3 regions of the Arthrobacter sp. E1SS-5 genome follow, and region 3 is predicted to be linked to each of the others. Evidence: riboswitches for the same ligand, from Rfam matches in the RefSeq annotation. Region 3 holds a riboswitch; each other region holds the start of a gene.
What was found. A riboswitch is a leader RNA that binds a small molecule or an ion and turns the genes downstream of it on or off. The one in region 3 is predicted to bind cyclic di-AMP.
Positions count from the first base shown of each region.

Region 1: it holds a riboswitch for cyclic di-AMP, as region 3 does, so the genes downstream of both, ACIGJD_RS03910 (C40 family peptidase) here and ACIGJD_RS20210 (glycoside hydrolase family 16 protein) in region 3, are expected to answer to the same signal.
Region 2: it holds a riboswitch for cyclic di-AMP, as region 3 does, so the genes downstream of both, ACIGJD_RS03270 (aggregation-promoting factor C-terminal-like domain-containing protein) here and ACIGJD_RS20210 (glycoside hydrolase family 16 protein) in region 3, are expected to answer to the same signal.

Region 1 covers NZ_CP172703.1:819,773-829,494, forward strand. Annotated here, with positions in the region: gene ACIGJD_RS03905 (M23 family metallopeptidase) at 1-769, shown strand, start outside; cyclic di-AMP (ydaO/yuaA leader) riboswitch at 898-1,075, shown strand; gene ACIGJD_RS03910 (C40 family peptidase) at 1,146-1,832, shown strand; gene ACIGJD_RS03915 (NlpC/P60 family protein) at 1,995-2,780, shown strand; gene ACIGJD_RS03920 (HNH endonuclease) at 3,047-3,547, shown strand; gene mobA (molybdenum cofactor guanylyltransferase) at 3,603-4,328, shown strand; gene ACIGJD_RS03930 (DUF6457 domain-containing protein) at 4,325-4,618, shown strand; gene ACIGJD_RS03935 (molybdopterin molybdotransferase MoeA) at 4,615-6,093, shown strand; gene fdhD (formate dehydrogenase accessory sulfurtransferase FdhD) at 6,215-7,108, shown strand; gene ACIGJD_RS03945 (alpha-mannosidase) at 7,234-9,722, shown strand, end outside.
Region 2 covers NZ_CP172703.1:658,487-668,208, reverse strand. Annotated here, with positions in the region: gene ACIGJD_RS03285 (bifunctional glycosyltransferase family 2/GtrA family protein) at 1-62, shown strand, start outside; gene ACIGJD_RS03280 (ArnT family glycosyltransferase) at 59-2,191, shown strand; gene ACIGJD_RS03275 (ArnT family glycosyltransferase) at 2,198-4,291, shown strand; cyclic di-AMP (ydaO/yuaA leader) riboswitch at 4,462-4,622, shown strand; gene ACIGJD_RS03270 (aggregation-promoting factor C-terminal-like domain-containing protein) at 4,628-5,368, shown strand; gene ACIGJD_RS03265 (glyoxalase superfamily protein) at 5,549-5,965, opposite strand; gene upp (uracil phosphoribosyltransferase) at 6,010-6,645, opposite strand; gene ACIGJD_RS03255 (phosphatase PAP2 family protein) at 6,658-7,482, opposite strand; gene ACIGJD_RS03250 (nucleoside deaminase) at 7,538-8,044, shown strand; gene ACIGJD_RS03245 (glycosyltransferase family 4 protein) at 8,072-9,154, opposite strand; gene ACIGJD_RS03240 (6-pyruvoyl trahydropterin synthase family protein) at 9,157-9,552, opposite strand; gene ACIGJD_RS03235 (zinc-dependent alcohol dehydrogenase) at 9,556-9,722, opposite strand, start outside.
Region 3 covers NZ_CP172703.1:4,325,376-4,335,097, forward strand. Annotated here, with positions in the region: gene dnaB (replicative DNA helicase) at 1-289, opposite strand, end outside; gene ACIGJD_RS20175 (hypothetical protein) at 1,044-1,610, shown strand; gene ACIGJD_RS20180 (FMN reductase) at 1,619-2,245, opposite strand; gene ACIGJD_RS20185 (PhzF family phenazine biosynthesis protein) at 2,385-3,233, opposite strand; gene rplI (50S ribosomal protein L9) at 3,314-3,766, opposite strand; gene rpsR (30S ribosomal protein S18) at 3,784-4,023, opposite strand; gene ACIGJD_RS20200 (single-stranded DNA-binding protein) at 4,150-4,725, opposite strand; gene rpsF (30S ribosomal protein S6) at 4,796-5,101, opposite strand; cyclic di-AMP (ydaO/yuaA leader) riboswitch at 5,479-5,628, shown strand; gene ACIGJD_RS20210 (glycoside hydrolase family 16 protein) at 5,633-6,748, shown strand; gene ACIGJD_RS20215 (glycosyltransferase) at 6,882-8,108, shown strand; gene ACIGJD_RS20220 (lipopolysaccharide biosynthesis protein) at 8,105-9,592, shown strand; gene ACIGJD_RS20225 (aminoglycoside phosphotransferase family protein) at 9,629-9,722, opposite strand, start outside.

The DNA.
Region 1 (9,722 bases), 900 kb from region 3:
GGTTGTCGAAGCTGCCGCAGCGGAGCGTCCCCGCGACCTCCATCGCGACGCCCGCCGCCGCCGGGGTCCGTTCCGCCAGATGACGGAGTTTGCCGCCGCCAGCGGCATAGGCCAGAAGGCCGGCATTGCCCTTGCGGCCACCGGCCTGGTGCTGACCGTGACAGTGCCCGCCACAAGTCCCGTTATGGCCACTGACGCCGCCGGCAGCGCCCCGGTGGCAGCCTCCTCCGTCACGCCCCAGCCCCAGATTTCCGCCGATATCGGTGCCCAGATCGACTTCAGTCGCTCGGCAGTGGTGACCCAGGCGGACCCGGACGGAAAGCTGAAGCAACTCCTCAGTGCGCAGTCGGCCGGCTCCGTTACGCGCGCCGCGTCAGCCGGCACCCTGGCCGCACCGTTGGCCTCCCTTGTCACCGCTTCCCCCTTCGGTTACAGGGTCAGCCCCATTACCGGGGGCTCGGGTGACTTCCACCGGGGCCAGGACTTCGTGGCGCAGTGCGGGACCTCCGTCCTGGCGGCCGCCACCGGCACCGTGACCTTCGCGGGCTGGCATCAGTTCGGCGGCGGAAACCGGGTGGTCATCGACCACGGAAACGGGCTGGAAACCACGTACAACCACCTGTCATCCTTCAACGTCAAGGTGGGCCAGACCGTGTCCCGCGGGGACGTTGTGGCCCTGAGCGGCACCACCGGCGCGTCCACCGGCTGCCACCTGCACTTCGAGGTCCAGGTCAACGGCGAAGTGGTCGATCCCATGGGCTGGCTGTAACCGAATGATTGTTTACTCTCAGATCGCCGTGACCCGCCGTGACCTGAATGTGACATTGAAGCAAAACTGCTGTACCGTCTAACTCGCGTCAACTTTTCCGAAGTTGACGCTCTTGAGTGGATTGCCTAACTCTGCCACCGCTCAAGGTCCGTTCGCATTTCATCGTCTGGCAGGGGCGGGGGAACCAATTTCGGCCTTCATTCAGAAGGCCTTGGGGTTAAGTCACAAGCTTCCCAGGAAGCAGCGTGGCCGGGTGACTCCCATCCGAATCCGACAGCTCACCTCGCAGGCATTGGGAGAGGCTACCTTCGTGTCTTCACGCCATAATTCTGCGCGCCACCGTGCGCAAACGGTTCGCACCAACCCCTTGGATGCCGTGTCCAAGGCCGTGAGTGCAAATGCCGGGACCGTAGGCCGCCAGGCTGCCGTTGTGGCAGCCGCGTCGGGCCTCATCCTGAGCATGGGCCTGCCGGCCACCGCTGCAGACACCACTGCCGGTGTCTCAGCTTCCACCGAATCCGGTTCGGCCCAGACGGCCCTCGCCGTCACCGCTGCCCCCACGGCCACGGTTTCCTTCGAGCGTCCCGTGGTCAAGACCACCGCTGCTCCAAAGGTGGAAGCGGTGCGTACCCAGTCCACCGACACGGCAAACGGCGCCGCCACTGCTGCTGCCGCCGGCCAGGACGTCTCCCCGGTCACCAAGACCGCCGAGACCGTATCCTCCGCAGCCACCTCAGGCATCGCAGCCATCGCCTACACCGGCATCGGCCACTCGTACGTATGGGGCGGCACCAGCCCCGTCACCGGCTGGGACTGCTCCGGTTTCGTGCAGTGGGTGTACGCGCAGGCCGGCATCAGCATCCCCCGCACTAACGCGTGGAGCATCATGAGCCCCACCTCCGCCCCGCAGCCCGGTGACCTGGTTGTCCAGAACGGCGGCGCACACGTTGGTATCTACGTCGGCAACGGCATGATGATCAGCGCACTCAACCCCTCACAGGGCACGCTGCTTCACTCGCCTGCAGCCACCGGTACCTCGTCGTACTACCACCTCAACAAATAGTTCTTGGGCTCCAAGCTCCAAGGGCTATTTCTTTGCCCAAAGCTTTTCCGCTAGAAACCACATCCCCGTTCGGGACGCGCCGGCGTACCCCCAAGATGCCGGCGCGTCTATGACCCTTTGCCTGCCTACACGCGGTCGCAAGGAAAACGAAAGAGAGAACTGATGACGACTCGTGCTACCGCACGGCACCGCGCCGAGGTCACCAAGACCAACTCGATCGCTGTCATTGCCAAAGCTGTCAGCGACAACGCCGGCGGCATGGGCCGCCAGGCCGCCGTCATTGCCGCTGCTTCCGGCCTGGTCCTGACCAGCGGCATTGCGGCGAACGCCGCCGATGCAAACGTCAAGCGCGACTCCGCTCCCGCCTCCGCGCTGGAAGTTGAATCCGCGATCGACGCCCCGATTTCCGCTGCTTCCACCATTGCCATCAGCTTTGAGAAGCCCGCTGTGACCACCACGCCGGCCCCCGTCGTCGAGCCGGAGCCCCAGGTTGAAGTGCAGGAAGCTGCCCCTGCTCCCGCCGCGGAGCCCGCTGCCCAGCCCGTTGCCGCCCCCAAGGTCACGGCCAAGGTTGCCACCGCCGCCGCCCCGGCCGCTCCTGCAGCCCAGGCTTCCGCCAGCGGCAAGGGTGCCGCAATCCTCTCCGCCGCCTACGCCCAGCTCGGCGTCCACCAGGACTGCACGATGCTGGTGACCAACGCCTTGGCCGCCGTCGGCATCCACTTCCACGACTGGCCCGCCGGGTACCTGTCCCTCGGTGACACTGTGCCTGCCTCCCAGGCCCAGCCCGGCGACCTCATCTACTACGCCGATGGTGGCGGAGGAATGGCACACATCGCTGTCTACGCCGGAAACGGCATGGCCGTACATGGCGGTTTCAACGGCAACGACACCGTGGTCTTCAGCGCAAACGTTGGATCCGGACCGGTTTTCATCCACGTCCGGTAAGCACCCGACGTTGGGCACAGGCAGCAGCCGGTGCCCAACGTCAAAGGACCCCTGCCCTCGCGGCGGGGGTCCTTTGCGTTAAAAGAAGTTCCCGGCAGCCGGGGGAGGCTGCCCGGCGTCGCTTTGTACCGGGACCCCATCAGGGCGGCGATTACCTGATTTTGCACTTCTCTGTTTACTCTTGTGATGTCGATCCATAGCCCGGACATGCCGAGGGCAGCCGGCCCTCGTGCCCCTGACGGGTGCGGCCGTGAAGAGGTAAGTGCATGCGCACTCTCGTTCTGAATGCTGGATATGAACCGCTGGCGGTTATTACTTTCCGCCGGGCGCTGGTGCTTGTGCTCACGGGCAAGGCGAGCGTGGTGGCCGAGGGGGATGACCCCGTGGTGGGGCCCACCGACGTCCTGGGCCGTCCGTCCGTGATTCTCCTCAACCGGTACATCCGGCCCCGATACAACCATTCCACGGCTGTCAGCCGCAGGGGTGTGCTCAGACGCGACGGCCATAAATGCGCATACTGCGGCAAGGCAGCGCACACCATCGATCATGTTCACCCCAAATCCAGGGGCGGGGCTGACTCGTGGGAGAACCTGGTGGCCGCCTGCCTCCGCTGCAACAACGTCAAAGGCGATCACACCCCGGCCGAGATGGGCTGGACGCTGCGGTTCGTGCCCGAGCCTCCGCGCGGCACTATCTGGCAGATCAAGGAACTGGAGAAGCCCACCCCCGCGTGGGATCCGTTCCTTCTTCCCGAACGCGCTGCCTGACCCGGTCCTGGGAAACGGCGTGATTCCTGCGCCGGCCGGTGGTTAGGCTGGGGGAGTGCAAGAGAAGAGCCTGGCTTTTGATGCCCTGATCCTGGCCGGCGGAAGGTCATCGCGGCTGGGCGGCGTACCCAAGCAGTCCCTTGTCTTCCGCGGCCAGACGCTGCTGGAACGGGCGATGGATGCTGCAGCCGGTGCCCGCCGCACTGTCGTCGTTGGCGACGGCGGCTTCCTGCCATCCCGGGGCACAGTATCAAACCCGGTACCCCCGGCCCACTGGCCGCCCGGCGTGCTGACGTGCCGGGAGGAGCCGCCGTTTGCAGGGCCTGCGGCTGCCATCGCCGCCGGCCTGGACACCCTGGGGAGACATGGCGGAGTTGCCCCGTTCACCCTGGTGCTTGCCTGTGACATGCCGCTGGCGTCCGAGGCCGTGGCTGTGTTGTGGGAGGCGCTTTCTGCGTCTGCCGCCAGCCCCCGGGGAGGCGATGGAGGCGGCATGATGGCCCGGTCCGGCGACGGGAGGGCGCAGCCGTTGGCGGCTTTTTATAGCACGCCTGGGTTAAAACAAGCGTGTGTGGAGTTGGCAGCCCGCAACGCCTTGGTCAACGGCTCTGTCAGGGCTCTCCTTGCTAGTCTGGACGTGCAGCTTGTCACAGTCCCCGCCGGGTCCACTTCCGATGTGGATACCTGGGACGATGCTGCCGCGCTGGGGATTGCCGCCGGGAGCCAGCGTGAAAGCAAGGACCCAAGCGCGGGCGGAACTAACGTGGGAGGCAAGTCGTGAAAAGCCAGGACGAAACGCTGGAAGAATGGTGCAGGTCCCTTCTCCAGGCGTACAAGCTTGAGGACGTCCAGGTAGACATCAACGCAGTGCTGGCACTGGCCGGTGTTGCCGCCCATTCGGTTGTCCGGCCGGCCGCTCCGCTTACCACCTTCATTGCTGGCTTTGCCGCAGGCCTGGCTGCCGCTCCCGGCAGGGAGATGGACGCAGCCTCCATGGACGCGGCGTTGGCCGTTGCCCGTTCCCTGGCAGCTGACTACGACGCTGAAGCCGCCGGGACTCCCGGCGAATGACTGCAGAAACCCGCAGCGATCCGGCGGCGCCGCCAGGTCCCGGCCCGGAGGACGCCGGCCCGGGAGAAACCGCCCCGGAAGAAAGCGGTACGGCTGACGCCGAATCCGGCAACAAGGAGCCGGGCGAAGCCGAACCCGGGCGCTCCCACCACCATCACCTGGCACACACGTGGGAAGAGGCCCGGCAGGCTGCCTACGATGCGGCCACCCCGATTCCTCCCGGCCCTGTGGCCCTGAACATTGCCCTGGGCCGAAAACTTGACCAGGACATCGTGGCACTCCAAGACATGCCGCACTACGCGTCCTCAGCCATGGACGGGTGGGCAGTCAATGGAAGCGGCCCATGGATCCCGGTGGAGCCGGGCACGCGGCTGGCGCCGCACCAGGCCAGTCCCATTGCCACCGGTGGCCTGATCCCCGCAGGCGGCAAGGCGGTGCTCCGTACCGAGAACGCAGTCCTCGGCCAGGACGATGAAGGCCAGGTGGTGATGGTCGGAGGCAAGGCCCGGCCGGGCGAACCCCGCGCGGGTGAACACATCAGAAAGGCCGGGGAAGAAGCCCTTGAAGGGGACATCCTGGTCAAGGCCGGGGTGGAACTCAACCCGGCACACCTGGCCCTTGCGGCACTGGCAGGCTACGACGAAGTGCAGGTCCAGGGAAAGCCGGTGGTGCGTCTGGTGCTGACCGGATCCGAGGTGGTGGAACGCGGCACCCCGGCTCGCGGCCAGGTGCGCGATACGTTCGGCCCCCAATTGCCGGCGGTCATTGCCATGCTGGGAGGCATCCATGTCGGGCAGCAGCGGATCGGTGACTCATATGCCGAATGGCTCGCGGCGCTCGAAGACGTGCTGCCGGAGGTGCCGGACGCGCCCGACCTGCCGGCCGACGTCGTTATAACCACGGGGGGCACCGGGCGCTCAGGCACAGACCACCTCCGGCGGGCCGTTGCCGAACTCGGCGGCCGGCTCATCATCGACGGCGTGGCGATGCGGCCCGGCCACCCCGCCGTCCTGGCCGAACTGCCGGACGGCCGCTTTGTCCTTGGGCTGCCCGGCAACCCGCTCGCGGCCATGATGGCCCTTTCCACCGTCGGCGCCCCGTTGTTCGCCGCCTTGGGGCACCGGGCCATGCCCGCCGTGCAGGAAGTACCGTGCGGAACCATGATCGAAGCCGATCCCGGACGCACCCGCCTGATGCCCTTCCGGCTGCTGTACGGAATGGCTTCCCCTGCTCAGCACACAGGCCCCGGCATGATGCGCGGCCTGGCCGCCGCCGACGGTGTGCTGGTGGTACCGCCGCACGGCGTGCAGCTGGGGGAGCCGGTGCCCGCTTTCGCGCTGCCTTGGGGGCCACCCATTCCGCCGCCGAAAGAAGGCGCGGCCAAAGCCAAGCCGAGAAGCAACGCACGGGCCGGCCAGGTCAAGGGCAAACCGGCGTCCAACGGGCCCGTGGATTGGAGCGCGCTGCTGGGATGAAGCCTTTGGGTCAACACTCCCGCTCCGCCCGGTTTCGGTAGGCCCTTTTGGCCCGTGCACCTCTGGACTGAGGCAGGCCCGGTTGGTGCCATGATGGAGTAATGAACAGGCAGGGTGGAACATGGGACGCGTAACCCAGCGCCGCAAGGTGCACAAGTATGTCCTGGACGGTTCGCCGGCCGCCCTGGAGTACCCGGTCCGGCACCGCGAAGACGTCCTTGCCGTGGAGGAACCGCTCGAAATCCGGTTGGGCAGGCTTTCCTACTCAGTCACCATGCGCACCCCGGGGGACGACTTTGACCTGGTAGCAGGGTTCCTGGTGTCCGAGGGCGTCATCTGGGCGCCCGAACAGCTGGTATCACTCCGGTTCTGCGCCGGCGAGGACGAGAACGGGGTCCAGACCTTCAACGTGGTGGAGGCGCAGCTGCGGCCGGACGTCCCACTTCCCGATACCGGCCGCAAGGTCTACACATCCAGTTCCTGCGGCATCTGCGGCACGGATTCCATCGAGGCAGTCCAGAAATCGTCCCACTTCAGCCCGCAGGCGGACCCGTTGACGGTGGACGCCAAAATCCTGGCATCCCTGCCGGCACTGCTGCGGAAGTCCCAGCGCGTCTTTGACGATACCGGGGGCGTTCACGCGGCGGGTCTTTTCAAGATTGAGGACGACGGCGGGCCGCGGCTCCTGTGCCTGCGCGAGGACGTCGGGCGGCACAACGCCGTGGACAAAGTGGTGGGCTGGGCACTGCGCGAAGGCCTCCTGCCGTTGGCCGGAACGGTCCTCCAGGTGTCCGGACGGGCATCGTTCGAACTGGTGCAGAAAGCCGCCCTTGCAGGAATTCCTGTCCTGTCCGCCGTCAGCGCCCCCTCAAGCCTGGCTGTGGAACTGGCGGAGGCCAACGGGCTGACCGTGGCCGGATTCAGCCGGGGCACCAGTTTCAACGTCTACGCCGGGGACTCGCGGATCCTGCGGCCCGACCCTGCGCTGCCCGCAGCGCAGGGGCCCGGTGCATAGGGCCCTGCGGTGCCGGGACGGCCGGCGGATAACTGCAAAAGGGGTTGGTTGCAGTGCCGCCAGCGGGTAGATTTGTCCATCGAATGGACACGATGATCCAGTCACAAGCCTAAAGAGGACATATATTGCATGACGACCGCAGGATCACGGAAGTCCGCCTGGCAAGGTTTGTGCGCGAGCGCATTGCCCCCGCCGTCTACAGCAGGTCAGTCCCGCTTGCGCTGAGCAGCTGGGAAGTTCCGGACGAACCGGTCCCCGCGCTCGAGGCGATGCGGCAGGAGTTCCAGCCCCAGGAGCACGGCGCCGCGTGGGGCCGCCCCTGGGGCACCACCTGGCTGCGGTTGCAGGGGGAGGTCCCCGAATCCTGGGGCGGCGGCCCGGACACCGCCGTGGAGGTGGTGGTGGACCTGGGGTTCACCACCGAAGCGCCCGGCTTCCAGTGCGAAGGCATCGCCTGGCGGCCCGATGGCAGCATCATCAAGGCCATCTCCCCCCGCAACCAGTACATTCCCCTGAAGCTGCTGGGCAGCGGCATGGCAGTGGATTTTTACGTTGAAGCGGCCGCGAACCCGGACATGGCACAGGGCTGGACCTTTGCCGCTACCCCCTTGGGGGATAAGGCGACGGCAGGAGATGCCCCGCAGTACCGGCTGGGAACCATCGCCATCGCCGAGCTGAACCAAACCGTGTGGGAACTCCAGCAGGATATCTCGACCCTCGCCGGCCTCATGGAGCAGCTCCCGCTGGAGCTCCCGCGCCGCCACGAGATCCTCCGGGCCCTCGAAGACATGATGGACGTGATGGACCCGGAGGACGTCGCGGGGACCGCAGCGGCCGGGCGCCGGGCGCTCGCCGACGTCCTGACCAGGCCCGCCTACGCCTCCGCGCACCAACTGGTTGCCACCGGGCACGCCCATATCGATTCCGCCTGGCTCTGGCCGGTCCGGGAAACGATCCGCAAATGCGCCCGGACGTTTTCCAATGTGGTGGCCCTGATGGACGAAGACCCCACTTTTGTCTTCTCCTGCTCCTCAGCGCAGCAGCTCGCCTGGATCAAGGAGCTGTACCCGGAGCTGTTCCGCCGGATCCGGGAAAAGGTACGCGCGGGGCAGTTCGTCCCGGTCGGCGGCATGTGGGTGGAATCGGACACCAACATGCCCGGAGGCGAAGCCATGGCCCGGCAGTTCGTTGAGGGCAAAGGCTTCTTCCTGGCCGAGTTTGGCATCGAGTGCCGGGAAGCGTGGCTCCCGGATTCGTTCGGCTACAGTGCGGCCCTTCCCCAGATCGTGAAGTCCGCGGGCAGCCGCTGGTTCCTCACGCAGAAGATTTCCTGGAACCAGACCAACAGGATGCCCCACCACACGTTCAACTGGGAGGGAATCGACGGCACCCGGCTGTTCACCCACTTCCCGCCGGTGGACACCTACAACTCGGATCTCAGTGCCAGGGACCTGGCGCATGCCGAGCGCAACTACCGGGACCATGGCCGCGGCACCGTGTCGCTGGTCCCGTTCGGGTACGGCGACGGCGGCGGCGGGCCCACCCGGGAAATGCTCGCCGCAGCTGCACGCACGGCGGACCTGGAGGGCTCGCCGAGGGTCCGGGTCGGGTCCGCGGAGAGCTTCTTCCTGCAGGCCGAGGAAGAGTATTCCGCGCTGCCGGTCTGGGTGGGGGAGATGTACCTGGAGCTGCACCGCGGCACGTACACCAGCCAGGCCCGCACCAAGAAGGGCAACCGGCGCAGCGAGCACCTGCTGCGGGAAGCGGAACTGTGGTGCGCCACGGCCGCTGTCCGGAGCGCGGGTTCTTTCGATTACCCGGCCGCCGAACTCAAGCGACTCTGGCAGCTGGTGCTGCTGCAGCAGTTCCACGACATCCTTCCCGGAAGCTCCATCGCCTGGGTCCACCAGGACGCCGAGCGGAACTACCGTGCGATCGAAACTGCCCTTGAGGCACTGATTGGCCAGGCTGCTGCCGCGATGCTGGGCTCCGGTGACCGGCAATTCCTGCTGAACGCAACTCCGCACACCCGGGACGGCGTCCCCGCGCTGGCAGCAGCCGAACCCATGGCGTTCCAGGAACCGGCACAGGCCACGCCACAGGACGGGGGCTACATCCTGGACAACGGGATCATCCGGGCGGTGGTGGATTCCGACGGGCTTCTGTCCTCCCTATGGGACCATGCCAGCGGCCGCGAAGCGATCGCTCCCGGCCAGCGCGGCAACCTGCTGGAGCTGCACCGGGACACCCCCAACGAGTGGGATGCCTGGGATATCGACGAATTCTATCGGCGCAACGTCACGCCACTGGTCCAGGCAGAGTCCATCCGCCTTGCGAGTGAAGGCGGCAGTGCGGTGGTGGTCGTGGAGCGGGTGGCAGGCAAGTCCAGACTGACCCAGCGCATCACCCTGGCACCTGGCAGTCCGTCACTGGAAATCACCACGACGGTGGACTGGCAGGAACGCGAAAAGCTGCTGAAACTTGGTTTCGCCCTGGATGTGCGGGCAGACCGGTCGGCTGCCGAAACACAGTTCGGCCATGTTTTCCGGCCCACCCATACCAACACGTCCTGGGAGGCGGCGAAGTTCGAGATCTGCGCCCACCGGTGGATCCA
Region 2 (9,722 bases), 740 kb from region 3:
GTTCCGACGCCACTGCTGAAAACATCACGGCAACCACTTCCACAGAAACGGCAGCATCATGACCTCCACCATTTCCCCGGCAGGCGCAGGCTCCACCGCCGTACCCCAGCACCCAGCCGCAGGCCCTGCCGAAACAGCGAACCCGGTACCGCGCAAGCCAATGCCGCGCTGGACCCGCCACGCCTTCGGCAACCAGGCCCACTGGGTGCGGCCCTCCGCGGCGGGGCTCCTCGCAGCCACGGCCGTCCTGTACCTGTGGAACCTTGCAGCAACCGGCTACGGCAACTCCTTCTACGCCGCGGCCATCCAGGCCGGCACCAAGGACTGGACCGCTTTCCTCTTCGGCTCGCTCGACGCCGGAAACGCCATCACCGTCGACAAGCCGCCCGCGGCACTGTGGATCCCCGCGCTCGCTGGCCGGATCTTCGGCTTCTCGCCGCTGAGCATGCTGGTGCCGGAGGCACTCATGGGTGTGGCCGCCGTCGGGTTCCTCTACCTGGCCGTGAAACGAGTTTCCGGACCGGCGGCTGGGCTGCTGGCAGGCGGCGCCCTGGCGTTGACGCCGGTGGCGGCGCTCATGTTCAAGTTCAACAACCCTGACGCAATGCTCACCCTGTGCCTGGTCCTGGCGGCGTACTTCACCACCCGTGCCATCGAGCGGGCCGGCTGGAAGTGGCTGGTGGCGGCCGGAGCGGTGATCGGGCTGGCGTTCCTCACCAAGATGCTCCAGGGTTTCCTGATCGTCCCGGCGCTGGGGCTCGCCTACCTGTGGGCGGCGCCCACCTCGATCGGGCGCCGCATTGCCCACCTGCTGGGCGCCCTGGGCGGAATCATTGTGGTGGCCGGCAGCTATGTGGCGCTCTTCCAGCTCACTCCCGCTTCAGAGCGCCCGTACATGGCCGGCTCCACCACCAACAGTTTCCTGGAACTGACCTTCGGCTACAACGGCCTGGCCAGGATCACTGGTTCCGGCGAAGGCATGCCCGGCGGCGGAGCGGGAGATGCTGCAGGTGCGGCAGGTGGGCCCGCTGGCTTCGGCGGCGGCAACTCCGGGTTCGGCGGGGCTGCCGGCCTGCTGCGGATGTTCGGGACGAGCTTCGGCGGCGAAGTGTCATGGCTGTTGCCCGCTGCCCTGATCCTGCTGGTGGCGGGCCTGTGGTTCACCCGGCGTGAAGCCCGCACTTCCCCAAGCCGCGCGTCCCTGATCCTGTGGGGTGGCTGGCTCCTGGTCACTGCGGGTGTCTTCAGCTTCATGAGCGGCATCGTCCACCCCTACTACTCCGTTGCATTGGCACCGGCCATCGCGGCCCTGGTGGGCATCGGTGCAGTGGAGCTCTGGCGCGGCCGCGCATACTGGCCTGCCCGCATTGTCCTGGCGGTGACCGTCCTGGGCACCTCGATCTGGTCCTCCGTCCTCCAGGGCCGCGACGCATCATGGCTCCCCTGGCTGCGCGTGGCGGTCATCATCCTCGGTGTCCTTGCCGCCGCGGCAATCCTGCTCCGCCTCGACGCGCTGGGCACCGCCGGACGGTTCCGACGCGCCGGGGCCGCCGCCGTCGTCGTGGTATCCCTGCTGGCGGGCGGGCTTGGAGCAGGTGCCTGGACCGTGGCCACTGCTGCTTCCGCGCACTCAGGCTCCATTCCGACGTCGGGGCCCGCGGGCTCGGCGGGCGCTTTCGGTAACCGGGCCGCAGGCTTCCGGGGCGACCGGACCGACGGCAGGAACTCCGCCACGGACTCTGCCACCGGAACCGACGGACTCGATCCCATGAATGGCTTTGGCGGTGCACCGGACGGCGGCGCGGACGGTGCCGGTGGTCCCGGTGGTGCGGGCGGTCCCGGTGAAGGAACCCCCGATGCCGCTGTGACTGCCCTGCTGAAGGCCACCAGCACAAAGTGGTCGGCGATCGTCTCCGGTGCCAGCCAGGCGGCAAGCCTGGAATTGGCCACGGACACCAACGTCATTGCCTTGGGCGGCTGGAACGGCGGCGACCCGTACCCCACTCTGGCCGAGTTCCAGGACATGGTGGCCAAGGGCCAGATCGGCTACTTCATCGAGGGTGGCGCCGGCGGCATGGGCGGAGGGCGCATGGGTGGCCGGGGCGGCAACTCCGAGGTGGCCGCCTGGGTCCAGGCCAATTTCCAGGCCCAGACCGTGGGCAGCTCAACCGTCTACCAGCTCACCAAGTAGGACACCATGGCCAGCCAGCACACCATCCCTGTAACCACCGCAGTCCGCACTGGAGGGAATCCGCTGGTGCGCCGGGAGGGGTTCGCCCTCCGCGACGGCGAGGCCTTTCGCCGGCGGCTGGAACTTGCAGCTGTGCTGGCCGGTACGGCCGTGCTGTACCTGTGGAACCTCGGGGCGTCCGGCTGGGCCAACGCGTTCTATTCCGCCGCAGCCCAGGCCGGATCGCAGGACTGGGCAGCGTGGTTTTTTGGTTCCTCCGACGCCGCGAATGCCATCACGGTGGACAAGCCGCCGGCCTCCCTGTGGATCATGGGGCTGTCAGTCCGCATCTTTGGCCTGAGCTCCTGGAGCATCCTGCTCCCCCAGGCGCTGATGGGGGTTGGGGCTGCCTGGCTGCCGTATCTTGCGGTGCGTCGGGCCGCAGCGCCGGCCGCCGGTGAGGTTCGGCTCGCGCACCGGGCAGGACTGCTGGCGGCGGCAGTCCTTGCCCTCACCCCGGTGGCCACGCTGATGTTCCGGTTCAACAACCCGGACGCCCTGCTGGTGCTGCTCATGACTGCCGCCGCGTACGGGGTCCTGCGCGCAGTCCAGGAGGACCGGCTGCGCTGGCTCCTGCTGGCCGGGGTTTTCCTGGGCTTTGGGTTCCTGGCCAAACAGCTGCAGGTCCTGCTGGTGGTTCCCGGATATGCCCTGGCCTACGCGGTGGCAGGCCCCTCCGGGATGCGGCGGAGGCTGCTCCGGCTGGTTGCCGCGGCGGCAGCCATGGCAGTTTCCGCCGGGTGGTGGCTGCTGGCCGTGGAACTGACCCCGGCGGACATGCGGCCTTACATTGGCGGGTCGCAAAACAACTCCATCCTGGAACTGACCCTGGGCTACAACGGGCTGGGCCGGTTGACGGGCGACGAAACGGGCAGCGTAGGCGGCGGCAACGGCTGGGGTGTTCCGGGCCTGTTGCGGATGTTCAACAGCGAGTTCGGCGGGCAAATTGCGTGGCTGCTGCCGTCAGCCCTCATCCTTGCGGCGGGGCTGATGTGGGTGGGGCGACGGGCCCCGCGGACAGATGCCGTCCGCGCTTCCGTCATCATTTGGGGTTCGTGGGTCCTGGTGACGGGCCTGGTGTTCAGCTTCATGGCCGGCATCATCCACCCCTACTACGCGGTGGCACTGGCGCCGGGCATTGCGGCGATGGCCGGTTTGGGCAGCGTTCTGCTGTGGCAGCACCGCCGGGAGGCCGCTGCCGGCAGCTTCCTGGCTGCAGCGGTGGCCACGGCAGCCCTTATGGCCTTCTACCTGCTGGGAACCACATCCGCCTACGGCCCATGGCTGCGCTGGCTGGTGCTCGCCGGAGGTTTGGCTGCCGCAGCAGGTATCGGGCTCAACAGGTTCCTGCGCTTGCGTTCCATGCAGCGGACGACGGCGGCCCTCGCCATCGCTGCGTCGCTCGCCGGGCCGCTGGCTTACTCCGTCACTACAGCGGCGACGGCACACAGCGGGGCGATCGTGAGTGCAGGGCCAGCCTCCGGCTTCGGCGCAGGCGGACGCGGGCCGGGAGGCTTCAGTGCGGCCGGCCGAAACACCTCCGGACGGGGCACGGGGCAGGGCCCGCGGCAAAGCTTCCCCGGACAGGGCTCCCAGCAGGCCAACCCCGGCGGGCCCGGCGGGACAACCCCAGGCGGAGCCGGGGTTACTGGCGGGACAAGCCAAGGCGGAGCCGGGTTTGCAGGCGGTCCCAGGGGCGGCATGGGCGGTCTCCTCGGCGCACCCACCCCGTCGGCGGATCTTGTGGCCGCGCTCAAGGACGGCGCCTCCAATTACACGTGGGCAGCAGCGGTAGTGGGCTCCAACAATGCCGCCGGGTACCAGCTGGCAACGGAACTGCCGGTGATGGCGGTGGGCGGCTTCAACGGCACCGACCCCTCCCCCACCCTGGCGCAGTTCCAGGACCTCGTGAGGCAGGGAAAGATCCACTATTTCATCAGCGGCGAAACCATGCGGTCCACCTCCGGTTCGGATGCTGCCGCCCAGATCGCGCAGTGGGTGTCGGAGAACTTCACTCCGCAGAGCATCGGCGGCACTACTCTCTATGTCCTCGGAAGCTAACTACAGGTTCTGGTGTACGCAAAGTAACGATCGGAACTGACCCCCCGAGCAAACAGGCGCGCAGGAGATAGTGACATCCGTTACCTAAATGTGACATTGACGCGCTTTTCCTGTACCGTCGATTGGGTGCGGCTCCCGTTCGGGCCGCATATCCCGGGTTGACGCCAAGCTCTGCCGCTTCCCCGGATTCCGATTGAGCAACGGCAGAGGCGGGGGACCCACCGTCCCGGGCAATGAACGCCCTTGGGGTTAAGCACGTACGTGATCTTTCCGTGCGGCCGGATGCCCTCATCCGAACCCGACAGCTAACTCCGCAGGTGTGAGAGGCGATCAATCATGTCCAAAAACACGGCAGAACCACGCCTGCATGCCAAGGCTAAACACCGGGCAGAGCAGCAAGCAGCTACAAAGCCCGCCAAGAAGACCACCTTCGGCACACGGGCCGGGATCCTCGCAGCATCCTGCGCGGTGCTGGTGGGGGTAGGCGCGGCAGGCCAGGCGACCAGCAGCATGACTCCGGTGTCATCCACCGATTCAAACTCTTCCACGGCAGCGGCCGACGCCCAAATGAGCATCGAGAAGAGCGAAATCCGTTCCAACCCGGCAGCCTCGGTTCCGCCTGCCATCAGCGTGGCACCCCAGGCAGCGGAACCAGCCCCCGCACCTGCACCGGCAGCCCCCGCAGCAGAAGCCCCGGCCCCGGCGCCCGCACCGGCACCGGCGCCTGCTCCTGCTCCTGTTCCTGAGCCGGCACCCGCCGTCGCGGTTAATGATCCGGCCGGTGCCCAGGCGTATGCCGCCGGCCAGCTGGCAACCTTTGGCTGGGGACCTGACCAGATGCAGTGCCTGCAGACGCTGTGGACCAAGGAGTCGGACTGGACCACCACGGCCACCAATCCCAGCAGCGGGGCCTACGGCATCGTCCAGTCCCTGCCTGCCGAGAAGATGGCCAGCGCCGGTGCCGACTACCTGACCAACTACCGCACGCAGATCAACTGGGGCCTGGATTACATCAAGAAGAGCTACCAGTCCCCCTGCGGCGCACTGAACTTCCACCTGGCGCACAACTGGTACTAGGCACCTCTCCCCTGGCGCCAGCGCTTGAAGAGGGAACCACCCACTGAATCTCCCCACCTTTGGGGGCGCACGACGGCGCGTCCCCGGCCACCCGCCGTCGCACGCCTTGTTGACGGGGCAAAGTTGGGGAATTCCAGCAAACCGCGGGCCGCATCATCACGATGCGGCCCGCGGTTTGCTTTAACTGTTGCCTTGCCCAGCGTCCTGCGCGCTGTTGTCCTGCCCCGTGTTCCGCCAGGGGATGTACTGGACGGCCCACTTGTTGCCGTCCGGGTCGGCAAAGTAGACGAAGTGGCCCCAAGGAAGCACCTCGATGTCACTGACGTCCACGCCATTGTTCTTCAGGTGGTCGTGCGCTTTTTGAATGTCATCGACCACCATCTGAAGGGTGGTCCCTGTGCCGGGAGGAGCGTCCAAAAGCCCCTCGCCCATGCAAATGGAGCAGGCAGAACCGGGCGGCGTCAGCTGGACAAAGCGGACGTCGTCCGAAGGCCGCTCGTCATAGTCCGCATTGAAACCCACCTTGTTGACATAGAAATCCTTGGCACGGTCAACGTCGGATACAGGGACAAAGACAAGTTCGAGTTTCCAGTCCATCCGCACAGGCTAGCGGTGGGACGTGGATTGAAAAAGGGTGAAAACTACCCTGCGATGCCGTAAAGCCGGTCGCCGGCGTCGCCCAGGCCGGGAACGATGTAGGACTTCTCGTTGAGCTTCTCGTCGATGGAGGCCAGGACGATGTGGACGTTGGCGTCGCCCAGTTCCTCTTCCAGCTTGGCCAGGCCCTCCGGGGCCGCCAGCAGGCAGATGCAGGTGACGTCGGAGGCGCCCCGCTTGAACAGGAACTTGATGGCCTCCCGCAGGGTGCCGCCGGTGGCGAGCATGGGATCCAGCACGAAGACCTGGCGGCCCGTCAGGTCCTCAGGAAGGCGCTCGGCGTAGGTGATGATGTCGAGGGTTTCCTCGTCCCGGGCCATGCCCAGGAAACCCACCTCGGCGGTGGGGACCAGCTTGGTCATGCCTTCCAGCATTCCCAGGCCGGCACGCAGGATGGGAACCACCAGCGGCGTGGGCTTGGTGAACGCTGTGCCAATCGTGGTGCTGACGGGCGTCTGGATGGTGACGGGCTCGGTGCGGACCTCCCGCGTGGCTTCATAGGCCAGCAGAGTCACCAGCTCCTCCGTCAGCTGGCGGAAAACCGGCGACGGCGTGTTCTTGTCCCGCAGGACGGTGAGCTTGTGGGCGACCAGGGGGTGGTCAACAACGAGAGTGCGCATCCCCCAAAACTATCATCCGGCGGTGTCCTTGCCTCGGCTGCCGGACGCACCCTCCTTGCCGGCGTCTCCGCCGTCGTGCACGGATTCCAGGACGACGTCACGCACCACGGGACGGTCGAACGTGGGCGCAGGGCCGGCATGCTGCTTGCGTCTCAACAGGTGGAACAACCGATGCGCCAGGATCACGATGGCCACCCAGGCCAGCCCCAGCGTCCAGCCGGCCATGACGTCGGTCAGCCAGTGGTGGCCCAGGAAAACCCTGCTCAGCCCCATGGCGATGATGAAGATCACCCCGGCCGTGATTGCCGTAACCCTCACCCAAAGCTGGTGGAACTGCAGGCACAGGACATACAGGAGGACGCTGATGACCACCGTGGTGTTGAGGGTATGGCCGCTGGGGAACGACGGCGAATTCTCGTAAGGCGGCACCGCGTCAGCATGGTCGGGACGGGTCCTGCCCACGAGCTTCTTGCCGAACGTGGTGGCCAGGATTGAGACGGTTGCAGCGCCGCCCACCAGGAGGAGTGGCCGCCAGGTCCGGGTCACGAACGTCAGCCACGCGGTAAGGATGCTGGCGAGGATCGGCATGCCCACGCCACCGCCGATGTTGGTGAACCCGGTGACAAAGGCATCGAGACCCGGGTTTCGCAGCGACTCCGCGTAGTGGAGGGCCGGGACGTCAAGGTTCGCGAGCCCGTCCTTGCCCACTACGTCGTCATAGACCTCGGCGCCGGCGAGCGCCATGATGACAACCACCGTTCCGCCGATGATCAGGGTCAGCCAGAGTGCGGCATAGGGCTTGAACCATCGGTCCATCCGCTCTTGGACTCTGCTCATCATGCCTCCCGAAAAAGTACGCAAGCTTAGTATCTCTCGAAACTATCATTGAGCCATGCTGTTGCCCGAAAAGAAACACAACGCCTGGATGGGCCTTGCCCTGGCTGAGGCCCGTCGCGCCCTCGCCACGGAGGACGTGCCGATCGGGGCCGTGGTGATAGGGCCCGACGGCGACGTGCTGGGTTCCGGCCGGAACCAACGGGAGGCATTGGGCGACCCCACGGCTCACGCCGAGGTGGTGGCGATCAGGGAGGCGGCCGTACGCTTACAGGAACGGGCCCGGCTCCGCGGCGGCAGCGACGACGGCTGGCGGCTGTCCGACTGCACGCTGGTGGTCACGCTGGAGCCCTGCGCCATGTGTGCGGGGGCCATCGTGCTGGCCCGGATTCCCAGGGTGGTGTTCGGGGCGTGGGACGAGAAGGCCGGGGCCGCGGGATCAGTGTTCGACATCCTCCGCGAACGCCGGCTCAACCACTGGGTTGAGGTGTACCCCGGGGTCCGGGAGGATGAGTGCGCACAACTGCTGCGGGAGTTTTTCGCAGGGCACCGGAGCACCCTCTAGACCGTTGTCATAGTCCCGGCCCGTTTCTCAGCCCCGCCCCGCCAGAATGCCCAGCATCTGCCGGGCGGTGCTGTTCCAGTCCGGCAGCCTGGTCCGCGCTTCAAGGGCTGCTGTCCGCCAGCTTTCCCGCGTTTGCTGGTCCGTCAACCATTGGCGCAGAACGTCGGCCAGGCGACGCGGACTCTCACTTCCCCCTGCTGGAAGTGGCAGCGCTGCCCCGGGAAGGCGAGGACCGCCGTCGTCCGCTGCCAACCCGGCCGTGCCAAGCGCTTCCACTGCCCCCGTCCCCTCGCGGACAAGTACCGGGATTCCGTGGGCCACGGACTCGGTGACAGCCATTCCGAATGCTTCGATTCGGGATACCAACAAGGTCAGGTCAGCGCGGGCCCATTCGGCTTCGAGCCCGTCCCCCGTCAGTTCGCCCGCGAGCCGCACCCGCTGCTGCAGCCCGTTGGCAGCGACGGCAGCCCGGACCTCTCGCGCGTAATCCGGGTCGGCCTGGTCCGACCCCACGAAAGATGCAGTCCACTCAAGGTCTCGGATCCGGGCCAGCGCCTCGACGGTCAGCACCTGGTCCTTGTTGGGCAGCAGGGCGGCGATGACCGCCAGATGGGGAGGGGTGGAACCGACGGCGGTGGGTCCGGGATCGACTCCAGGCAGGACCACTTGGGCCTTCTTAAGTCCCCGCTTTGTCAGTACTGACGCCGCGGAGGTGCTGGTGCAGACCACGCCAGTTGCTGCCCGGAGCGCCCTTGCCTCCTTTTTCAGGGCAGCCGGCCCGGAACTTTCCGGCACGGGCATATGCACCAGGACCCATGTATTCCGTCCCGCCTTTGCCGCGAGTTCCAGTTCATCCGGGGCACCTACCGCAACCAACCCGTCCACGAGGGCCACGGCACTGCCGGGATCTGTCTCCGGTTCCCATGCCCCCAGCAGGGCGCCCAGCCGGCGCCGTTCCTTCGCTGTGGCGTCCGGCCAGCTGCCATCGACGCTGACGACGTCCACCTGGGCTCCGAGCGCTTGAAGGCCAGCCACCAGGCGGGCGTTGTAGACGTTGCCGCCTGAGCTGTGGCTGATGTTGCCTGGGACCAGAAGCCGGATGGGGCGCACGGTTAGGCGGTGAGGTCCAGGGAGTAGGTGGCCCAAGCGTCGGGATTCTCGCGCAAGGTAACGTCGATGCCCGCCAGTTCGCGGCCGTCGTCGCTGTCCTTGATCCTGGCGGCGACCTGCTGGGTGACGTATTCCGCGAGTGCTTCCGTGGTGGTCAGCTTGCCTTCGAAGTCCGGGTGCTCGTCCAGGTTCTGGTAGTTCAGGCCGGCCAGCACTTCCTCAATGATGGTCCCGGCGGCACCAATATCCAGGACGATTGCGTCGGAGTTAAGCGCACGACGACGGAAGGTCACCTCGGCCACGAAGGTAGCCCCGTGCAGGCCCTGGGCAGGCCCGAACGCCTCACGCGGAAGGCTGTGGGCGATCATGAAGTGACGGCGGACGGTCAGGCTGAACATGGGTTACCTCAAGTTTCCGTTGTTGTCTCTGGCTGTACTGGGTGCGGGAGCGCTTCCGGGATATTCGACCACGTGGCACAGGGCTTGCAGGCTGCCGTCGGCCAGGTTCTGAACCACGTCCGGCAGGTCCTCGAAGCGGGATGATCCGGTCAGGAACGCATCGAAGACGG
Region 3 (9,722 bases):
GGCCGCCGATCCTGTTGATTTCAGCCCGCTTGGTCAGTTCATCGGAAACAGTGACGGCGTCCGCAGGTTCGCCCCGGCCGTACAGGTCGATGATCGCTTCGTAAATGGTCTCGTGGGCGGGCCGGTAAAAGTCCTGGCCGCGGAGGATTTCCACAACATCGGCGATGGCGTCCTTGGAGAGCATCATGCCACCCAGCACCGACTGTTCGGCGGCGATGTCCTGCGGGGGCTTCCTGCTGGCGTCCGATCCACGGGTTGCCTCGACAGGGTCCAGATGCGCGATTGACAAAGCTGCCGTCCTTCATTCGTACCGGGCCTGCGTCCGGTGATCCATCCTGCTCGCGGCCTCCGGAAAATCCGGCTTCCGCTACTTGTCCAGTTCTATCCACCGGCTCTGACAATCGAGTGCCCCAGGGGGTTCCCGCACAAGCCTGCTGGAGTTATCCCCAGTATCCACAGCTTTTCCACAGGTACGCGGGAAAGGCGGCAGAGTGGGATCCGAATCGAAGCAGGGTGGGCCCTGTTTCGGCCGTGGAGAACAGGTACCCCGCTACGCTAACCGCCGGGGTGCCGGCAGCAAAGCCAGCATGCCGGAACGGTTGTGGATAACCTGTGCAGTACGGGGCATAGCTTGTGCACAGCCTGTGGGGAAGCCTGTGGATATAAAAGTTTTTCGACCCCGAATAGTGTGCTGACCTGCGCAAACGCTAAATTTGGCATGTGGAGTAAATATTTCTTTGGCGGAATTTCATCCACAGGCCCGTTGGCGCCAGGCGCCGGGAAGCAGGCGGGAAGTATGCCCCCGGGGGTTGTAGGTCCACGCCGTGTCCCTGCTCATATTCCACACTGGGAGTTTGACGGGCAGTAGCCGGGGCTGTATGTCCACCGGTGAACAGTGCTGTGGATAACCATGATCTGGATTAAGATTTTGGTAGCCAGAACATGCAGCTGTACAACCAGCAGCAGGAAGATGGCTGGGCGGATGGCCAGCAAAGCAATCGCACCTGGCAAGGGCCAGGAAGTAAACAGAACGGCTCGTAAAAATGGAATCCCTTGTGGTCCCGGTCCTTATCCTGCTCGTGGTGGTTGCGGGGGTGACGGTGGCGTACCGCGCCACCCGGAGGCGCAGGGCTGCACGCCCCTCCGCCCCCGCCCAGCCCGCCGCGACATCACTGGAGCTGGCCCGGACGGCGGCGGACCGGTTGTCGGAAGACGAACACCGGCGGCTTTACGCGTTGATTGCGCAGGGCCAGGCCATGGCCGCCATCAAGTTGTACTACGAGATCACCGGAGAGGGGCTGCGGGCCTCACGGGACGCCGTGGGCGCCCTGGCCGCCCACCCACAGCCTTACCGGCACCAGGAACCGGCACCGGCCGTTGAGGAGGACGACGAGGAGCCGCAGCGGTTCCCCTACCGGTACCGGGCCATTGCCAGCAAAGGCGACGTCACGCGCGAGGTGAGCAGCAACATGCTCAACGACGAGATCTATGGCAGGATCCGTACCCTGGCGCGGAGCGGCGACACGGAGGCGGCGGCCAGCGCCTTGACCCGGCACTCTGACATCTCACTCACCCAGGCGCGGGAGTTCATCGCGCTGCTGGATGACTAGAGGGTGGACTAGCGGGGCCCTGCGATACCCGCCAGCAGCTGCTCGAAAGGCAGGGATTCCAGCGGAGCGGGCTTCCGGCCCGGCTGCGGCCCCTCAAGCAACCGCGCGAATTCGCCGGCGGCACGCTCGATGCGGTCCGCAAGTGATCCACCGCCCTCTTCCGCGGTGCCCCAATCCTGGGGTCCCGCAAAGACGCCGGTTGCAGCCATGCGGGTACGAAGGTAGCTGAAAAGCGGCCGCAGTGCGTAGTCCAGGACCATCTGGTGCCGGTCCGTGCCGCCGGTGGCGCCCAGCAGGACTGCCTTGCCGTCCAGCGACTTGGGGTCCAGGACATCAAAGAAGGACTTGAAGAGGCCGCTGTAGGACGCGCTGAAAACCGGTGTTACGGCGATAATCCCGTCCGATGCCTCCACCCCGGCGATAACTTCCGCCAAACGCGGTGCGGCGTAGCCGGTCACGAAGTTGTTGGCGATGTCCACCGCCAGATCACGGAGTTCGACGATATCCACTGCCACGTCGAAGCCGCCCGCCTTGAGCTGACGCTGGGCGGCTGCCGCGAGCTGGTCCGCCAGCAGCCGGCTGGATGAGGGGACGCCGAGACCGGCGGAAAGGACGGTGATGCGGCGGGTTTCCATGACATTCTCCTGGTGCTTGTTCAGTTTCATCATACATGCATATGCATCTATACCGATGAACTGCCGGCAGCTTCGAAGTATTCCCGCACAGGTCCGGGGGACCCGGATCCCGTCATCTCTGACCGGAACCCCGCCCTGCTCAGAGCAGCACGCTCCCCTTGATGCAGGTGGAGGAATCGCCGCCCACCCAGATCTCCCCGCCCTCAGCACTGATGTGGATGCGCCCCGCCCGCCCCAGGACGGTCCCCTGGGCGGCGATGTACTGCTCCGGCGCACGTCCACTTCCAATCAGCCACTGTGCGGCTCCGGCGTTGAAACTGCCCGTGACCGGGTCCTCCACCATGGCGTCGCCCGGCAGGAACGTGCGGACCTCAAAGTCGGTACCGGCACCTGCTGCATGAGGCCCAATGACTCCAACCTTCAGGCCGCCCATGGCTGCCTGGTCCGGCTCAAGGGACAGCACCTGTTCGGCAGACCCCAGGAGGACCCCGATCCATTCCGGACCGTTGACCAGCCAGGCGGCACCGAGGAGATCATCAATAGGCAATCGCAGTGCTGCCGCCAACTGCCGGCGCACCGGCGCTTCCACGGGGCCGAAGCGCGTCAGGGGTGGTGCCGCGAAAGCCAGCCTCCCGCCGTCGCGCCTTACCCTCACCAGCCCGGCCCCGCACTCCTGCACCAGATACCCGTCCGCCTTTGGCACTCCGCCGGCTTCCAGCCAGGTGTGGGCCGAACCCAGCGTGGGGTGGCCCGCGAACGGGAACTCCTCCGAGCCCGTGAAGATCCGGACCCTGTAATCAGCGCGGGGATCCTCGGGCGGGAGGAGGAAGGTGGTTTCCGAAAGGTTTGTCCAGTTGGCGAAGTGCTGCATCGTCGCGGCATCCAAGCCCTGGGCATCAAGGACGACGGCGAGTGGGTTGCCGCGGTAGGGCTGGCTGGCGAATACATCCACCTGGTGGAAAGGACGGCTGCGGGGTGTCGGGTTCACCGGAGCGGGCTACCACCGCCAAAACGAAAGACCCCCGCCGCCGGAAACCGGCAACGGGGGTCGTGACGTGGAGTGGGAAATTACTTTCCTGCCACCACGTCGAGTTCGATCACAGCAGCAACGTCAGCGTGGAGGCGGACGTTGGCCTGGTAGGAACCAACCGACTTGATGTGGGCCGGCAGTTCAACCTTGCGCTTGTCGATCTTGCCAAGGCCAGCGGCCTCAACAGCGTCGGCGACGTCGCCCTGCTTGACGGTGCCGAACAGGCGGCCTGACTCGCCGGCCTTGACGACCAGCTTGACCGGCTTGGCGGACAGTGCAGCAGCCTGCTTCTGAGCGTCTTCCAGGGAAGCGTGCTCGCGGGCAGCGCGGGCAGCCTTGATGGACTCAACCTGCTTCTCGCCACCCTTGGACCAGGTCAGGGCGAAGTTGCGGGGCAGCAGGTAGTTACGTGCGTAACCGTCCTTGACCTCGACAACATCGCCGGCAGCACCGAGACCGGTAACTTCGTGGGTCAGAATGAGCTTTGCCATGTTAGTTAATCCCTTCCTTAGCCGCGGCCAGCGCCGGAGTAAGGCAGCAGAGCAACTTCGCGGGCGTTCTTGATTGCCTGGGCGATCTTGCGCTGTTCCTGCACCGTAACGCCAGTGACGCGACGGGCGCGGATCTTGCCGCGGTCGGAGATGAACTTGCGCAGCAATGCTACGTCCTTGTAGTCGATGACAGTGATGTCAGCGGCCTTCAAGGGGTTGGACTTTGGTTTGGGCTTACGGAGTTCAGCCTTAGCCATCGTGGAGCTCCTATTCTAGGGAGCCCGTGGATATTGATCCACGGGATGGTGGTGGTCCGACGGCGGCAGCTGCTTTGGGTGCGTTGCGCACCCTGGCAGTTCCGGCGCCGGGCCGTTGTTTGGGTTTTAGAAGGGAGGTTCGGAATCGGGGCCGTTGCCCCAGCCGCCTGCGTTGGATACACCGGGCGTGGCCCAGGGATCGTCCTGTGCAGCCTGCTGGTTGCCGCCGCCCCAGCCTCCGCCGGAGTTGCCGCCCTGGTTTCCACCAGAGTTGCCGCCTCCGAAGCCACCGCCGCTGTTGCCGCCGCCGAAGCCGCCGCCACCCTGTCCGCCGGAGCGCTGGGTGCGGTTGACCTTGGCGTTGGCGTAGCGCAGGCTCGGGCCGATTTCGTCGACCTCAAGCTCAATAACGGTGCGCTTTTCGCCTTCTTTTGTTTCGTAGGAGCGGCTCTTCAAGCGGCCGGTAACGATGACGCGCATTCCCTTGGTGAGGGATTCGGCAACGTTTTCGGCTGCTTCACGCCAGACAGCGGCGCGGAGGAACAGGGTCTCCCCGTCCTTCCACTCGTTGGACTGGCGATCAAAGGTACGGGGGGTGGAAGCGATGGTGAAGTTCGCTACTGCCGAACCGGACGGTGTGAACCGCAATTCCGGGTCATTGGTGAGGTTACCGATGACCGTAATGGTGGTCTCGCCTGCCATCTACTGCCTCCTTGTTCGATCCTGGGTGAAGAGTGCGTTTCCTGCGGGGTAAAGAATGAAGCCGGCTGAATTACTCAGCAACAACCTTCTGCTCTTCGGGGCGGGTGATCTTGGTGCGCATGATGGTCTCGTTAAGAGACAGCTGGCGGTCAAGTTCCTTGGCGGTCTCCGGCTTGGCGGTGAAGTTCACCACGGCGTAGATACCTTCGGACTTCTTCTTGATGTCGTAAGCCAGACGGCGACGGCCCCAGATGTCAACCTTTTCGATGGTTCCACCATCGTTGGTGATGACGTTCAGGAACTTCTGAAGCGACGGCTCAACGGTACGCTCTTCGACCTCGGGGTCGATGATTACCATCAATTCGTAAGGACGCATATGTGAACCCACCTCCTTTGGGCTAAGCGGTTACGGCATTTCCGTAACAGGAGGTTCATTTGCGATTCCATGCAATGCCTAGCCGCCGGAACGGAGGCAGGACGCAGCACAGACTTCAATATCCTAGTGCATTTGGACCCGATAGGCGATTCGCGCTTGACTCAAAGCTAGCCGGATGCTGCCGGGCGCGGGGATGTTCGGTGCTGCTATGTGGAAAACCGGCCCAGGGCCAGGCCGCTTCCGGCTTGAGGCACTTCCCACCTGCCGCCGCGTGAGTCCCGTTACCTAATTGTGATTTAAGCTCCGGATTCGTGTACGGTCGAGCGGGGGCCGCCCCCAGCCGGCCCCAATCCCGGATGACGCCCAGCTCTGCCGCTTCCGGTGATCCACCAAGTACCAGGCAGAGGCGGGGAACCCAAAGTCTCACGGGCCTGGCTTGCGCCTGCCCTGGGGTGAAGCCGCCCCTACGCGGCCGGATGCCTCATCCGAACCCGACAGCTAACTCCGCAGGCGTTGAGAGGTAACTTCCGCATGCCCGCACACCGCAACCACAGCGCCGACCCAGCGCCCCGTTATCAGAACGAGACAGTTTCCGGCACTCCCCTTCCTTCTTCCTCCGAGGCGAAACAAGGCCCCGCGCGGCGGTCCTGGCCCCTGGCTGCCGGCCTCGCCGCAGCGCTCCTCGGGGCGGCTTCCCTGGGCCTCGGCCTGGCAAACAGCACCCACCCCACGGATGTAGCCCGGGTGGCGAGCGCCTCCGACACCGGCAGTGGTGTCCCCGTAAACGATGTCCCCACGCAGGAGCCTTCAGTTGCTCCTGCCCCAGCCACGCCGGCTCCCGCACCCCCCACGGCCAGCGCTCCCGCGCCAGTCCCGGCGCCGCCCCAGGCCGCTGCCGTCCCGGAGCCACCGGCACGCGCCTCCGCGGCCACCCCCGAGGCTCCCATCGCCGTGGCGCCCGCCGCAGCCCAGCTCGCCAACAGCGGCGCGCCGATGCCCACCGGAGTGCCCGGGAACTGGACCCTGGCGTTTGCCGATGACTTCACCGGCGCCGGACTGGACACGGCCAAGTGGTCCGGCTGCTGGTTCTCCCCCGGCTGCGGAACCATGAACAAGGTCACCACCAGCCCCGCGAACGTCTCGGTGGCCAACGGAAACCTTGCCCTGGGCCTGGCATCCTCCACCTCCGGCGCGTTGGTGTCGACCAACCCGAAGGGCGGGGCAGGCACGGGCTTCCAATTCACCACCGGCTACGTGGAGGCCCGTATCAAGTTCCCCGGCAACGCAAATGGCCTCTACAACTGGCCCGCGTTCTGGACCACGGGACAGTCCTGGCCGGCCACCGGCGAGAACGACATCGCCGAGGTGCTGCAGGCCAGGATGACCGTTAATTACCATTCCACTTCCGGCTCCCAGAACCAGGGCGGCGTAGGCGGGAACTGGGCCAACGAGTACCACACATTCGGGCTGCACCGGATGGCAAACTCCTCCGATGTGTACTTCGACGGCGTCAAGGTCAAGTCCTACCCCACGAATGACGGAAACGCCCCGCAGTACATCGTGCTGAACGTGGGCGCCTCGTCAACGAACCCGGCCTACGGCCCCCAGTCCCAGATGCTGGTGGACTACGTGCGGGCCTGGCAGTAGCCAGCCACTCACCTATGTAATGAAGGACGACGGCGGGACCTCCCGCCGTCGTCCTTTCGCTTTTCCTGTGGTTTCCCTCAAGGTTGCCTAAAGCAACCCTTCCACGCCCAGTGTGATCCATTACACTCTTGCAATGAAGCTCCTGTACGTGACGGAAAGCGTGCCCAACCGGGACCCGGAACTGGGCGATGGAAGCTCCATGATTCCGCACGAGGTGATCCTCCACCTTCCTGCCGATGTTGCCGTCACGCTGCTGACGTTCTCCGGCCCCGTTCCGGTACCGGAAGACATCAGGAACCGGTGTGAAACGGTGTATGAACTGGCACCGCGGGAAGAACTTTCAGCCTTCGTGCGGTCCCTGGGCGGCCTCACCGGCTTGGGAAAACAGCGGCGCTCCACACCCTCCGCCCGCGCTGCAGCCGCCCGCCTGTCCGCCGGCCAGGACGCCACGCTCATCCATGGACCGCACGCCCTTTTCCTCTCCCACCACATCACCGGGCCCCTGGTGCTGCAGACGGTGGACCCTTGGTCCATCCGGGCCGGCATGGACACCGCGATTGCGCGGACCTTCCGGCCCGCCTACCGGCTGCGTGAAGAGTTGGCGGCACGCGCTGAACGGCATTTGCCGCCACGAGCGCGCCTGCTGACCGTCGGGGCCCAGGATGCTGCCGCGTGGTCCGCCAGGCTGGACAGGCCGGTCAGGAGCATCCCCAACGGAACGGAAGTGGCAACAGGACCCCGCCGGCGGGGGGACGTACCCGTGGTGTGCTTCGCGGGCAGCCTCAACTATGCCCCCAATGTGGACAGTGCCACCGTATTGGTTCAAAGGATCGCGCCCCAGGTGTGGCGGGAGGTCCCGGACGCCCGCTTCGTCATCGCGGGGCGCCGGCCCATACCCGCTGTGCAGGCGCTGGCCGGCCCACAGGTGGATGTCCTGGCCAACGTGCCCTCCATCCTGGATGTTTTCCACGGGGCCGACGTGGCAGTCTTCCCGGACGAGCACGGCGTGGGCATCCGGAACTCGGTACTGGAAGCCCTGGCAGCCGGGCTGCCCGTGGTGGCGACGCCGGTGGCCGCCAGGGAACTGCCCGCGCATCCGCTGCTGGCCGTTGAAGGCAGCACTGAGGCACTTGTCCGCAGGGTGGTGGAGCAACTTACCCATCCCCGGGCGGGGCAAGGGCCGCCGGAAGGACCTGGGCAGGGCACGCTTCGAGGCGGAACCACCGGAGGAGCCACCGGACGAGCCACCCCTGTCCGGACCTGGGAAACCGTCGCCGGGGAATACCTGGCGGAGGTCCGTGCGGCTGTTGCTGCGTCTTCCCCGGCCGGGGTACTCTCCCAACCGAACAGGCAACCGTGACATACGCGCCGGGGGAATTGGAACGCAAGGGCGTCCGGGGGGCCCTGTGGCAGGGCATGGCCTTTGCCTCCGGCAGGGTGATCGTGCTGGTCACCACGGTGGTGCTGGCGCGGCTCCTGTCACCTGCGGAATATGGCCTCGTTGCCCTGGCACTGGTGCTCATGGCATATGCGGAAACCATCGCTGACGCCGGCGTGGGGCAGGCGCTGGTCTATCTCCCCAGGACACCCGTCATAGCGCGCTCGGCACTGCTGCTTTCCGTTGCCCTGGGTGTGGGCCTGGCCCTGGCGGCGGTGCTCGCCGCCGACACCGTGGAGGACGTCGTTGGGCTCGACGGTGTGGCCCCGCTGGTGCAGGTCCTGGGCGTTTCAGTGCTGGCCACCGCGTGCGGTGCCGTCCCGGAGGCCATCATGCGCCGGGACCTGAAGTTCAGGCAGCTGACGGCGGCTCCGGTGCTCCGCGCCGCAACCATGGGAACGGTGACCCTCTACCTGGCCTTCACCGGCCACGGCGCCTGGTCGCTCGCCGTCGGAACAGCTGCCGGGTCCGTGGCCTACGCCGCCACCTGCTGGTTCCTGATCCGCCACGAGGCGCCCTGGCAGCTGTGGCGGGTGAGTCGCAGCGCAATCGGCGAGAACGTCCGCTTTGGCGCCCCCGTCGCCGGCAGCACCTTGCTGGCCAGGGCGATTTTCGACGTCGACTACCTGGTGATCGGCGTCATCCTGGGCGCGCAGGCCCTGGGCCTCTATACCCTCGCCTTCCGGCTGCCCGAAGCCTTGATCCTGAACGTCTTCTTCGTGCTCTCCACCGTGCTGTTCCCCCTGTATACCCAGGTCCGCGGGGACCGGCAGCGGCTGCGGGACGGGTACCTGAAAAGTGTCACGGTGCAGGCGCTGTACGGCATTACGGCGGGCGTGGGACTGGCCGTGGTGGCCCCCGTCCTGGTACCGGTCCTGTTTGGCCAGCAGTGGGAGCAATCAGTCACGCCGCTGGTATTCCTTGCGCTGTACGCGGCGGCCCGGTCCCTTGGCGCCGGCGCCAACGACGTCTACAAGGCCATGGGCAGGCCGGGGCTTTCCATCTGGATTTCCGTGGTCCGCCTGGTGGTCCTCCTCCCCGCGCTGATCTTTGCCACGCGCTGGGGCATTGTGGGGGTTGCCTGTGCCCAGATGGTGGTGGCTGTGGTCTTCGCGTTCGGCATGCAGGCGGTAGCCGCCAAAGTAATGGGAACCAGGATGCGCCGCATGCTCCGCTCCGCGGCACCCGGCCTGGTGTGCGGCGCCGCGGTGGGGCTGGTGGGCCTCCTGAACCTCGCGCGGCATGCGCTGGGGCCCGTCCCCACGCTGGCGGTCATGGTGGTTGCCGGCGTAGCGGTGGTGTACGCGGTGCTGCGGTTCGGCTACCGGGAGCTGCACGACGAGATACTCGGTCTGTTCAGGCGCAACCATGAAAGTTCGGGAGCGGCGGAAAGCCCGACCTCCTAGGGTTTCCTGCCCCCTGGGACGGGGAACTTGTTGCCCCTAAACGGCTTCCACCACGTGCCGCCACAACCAGAAGTCCCTGTCGGCCTGGAGGGTGGCGCGGACTTTTCCGTTCCCCTGTAAGGGATCCACC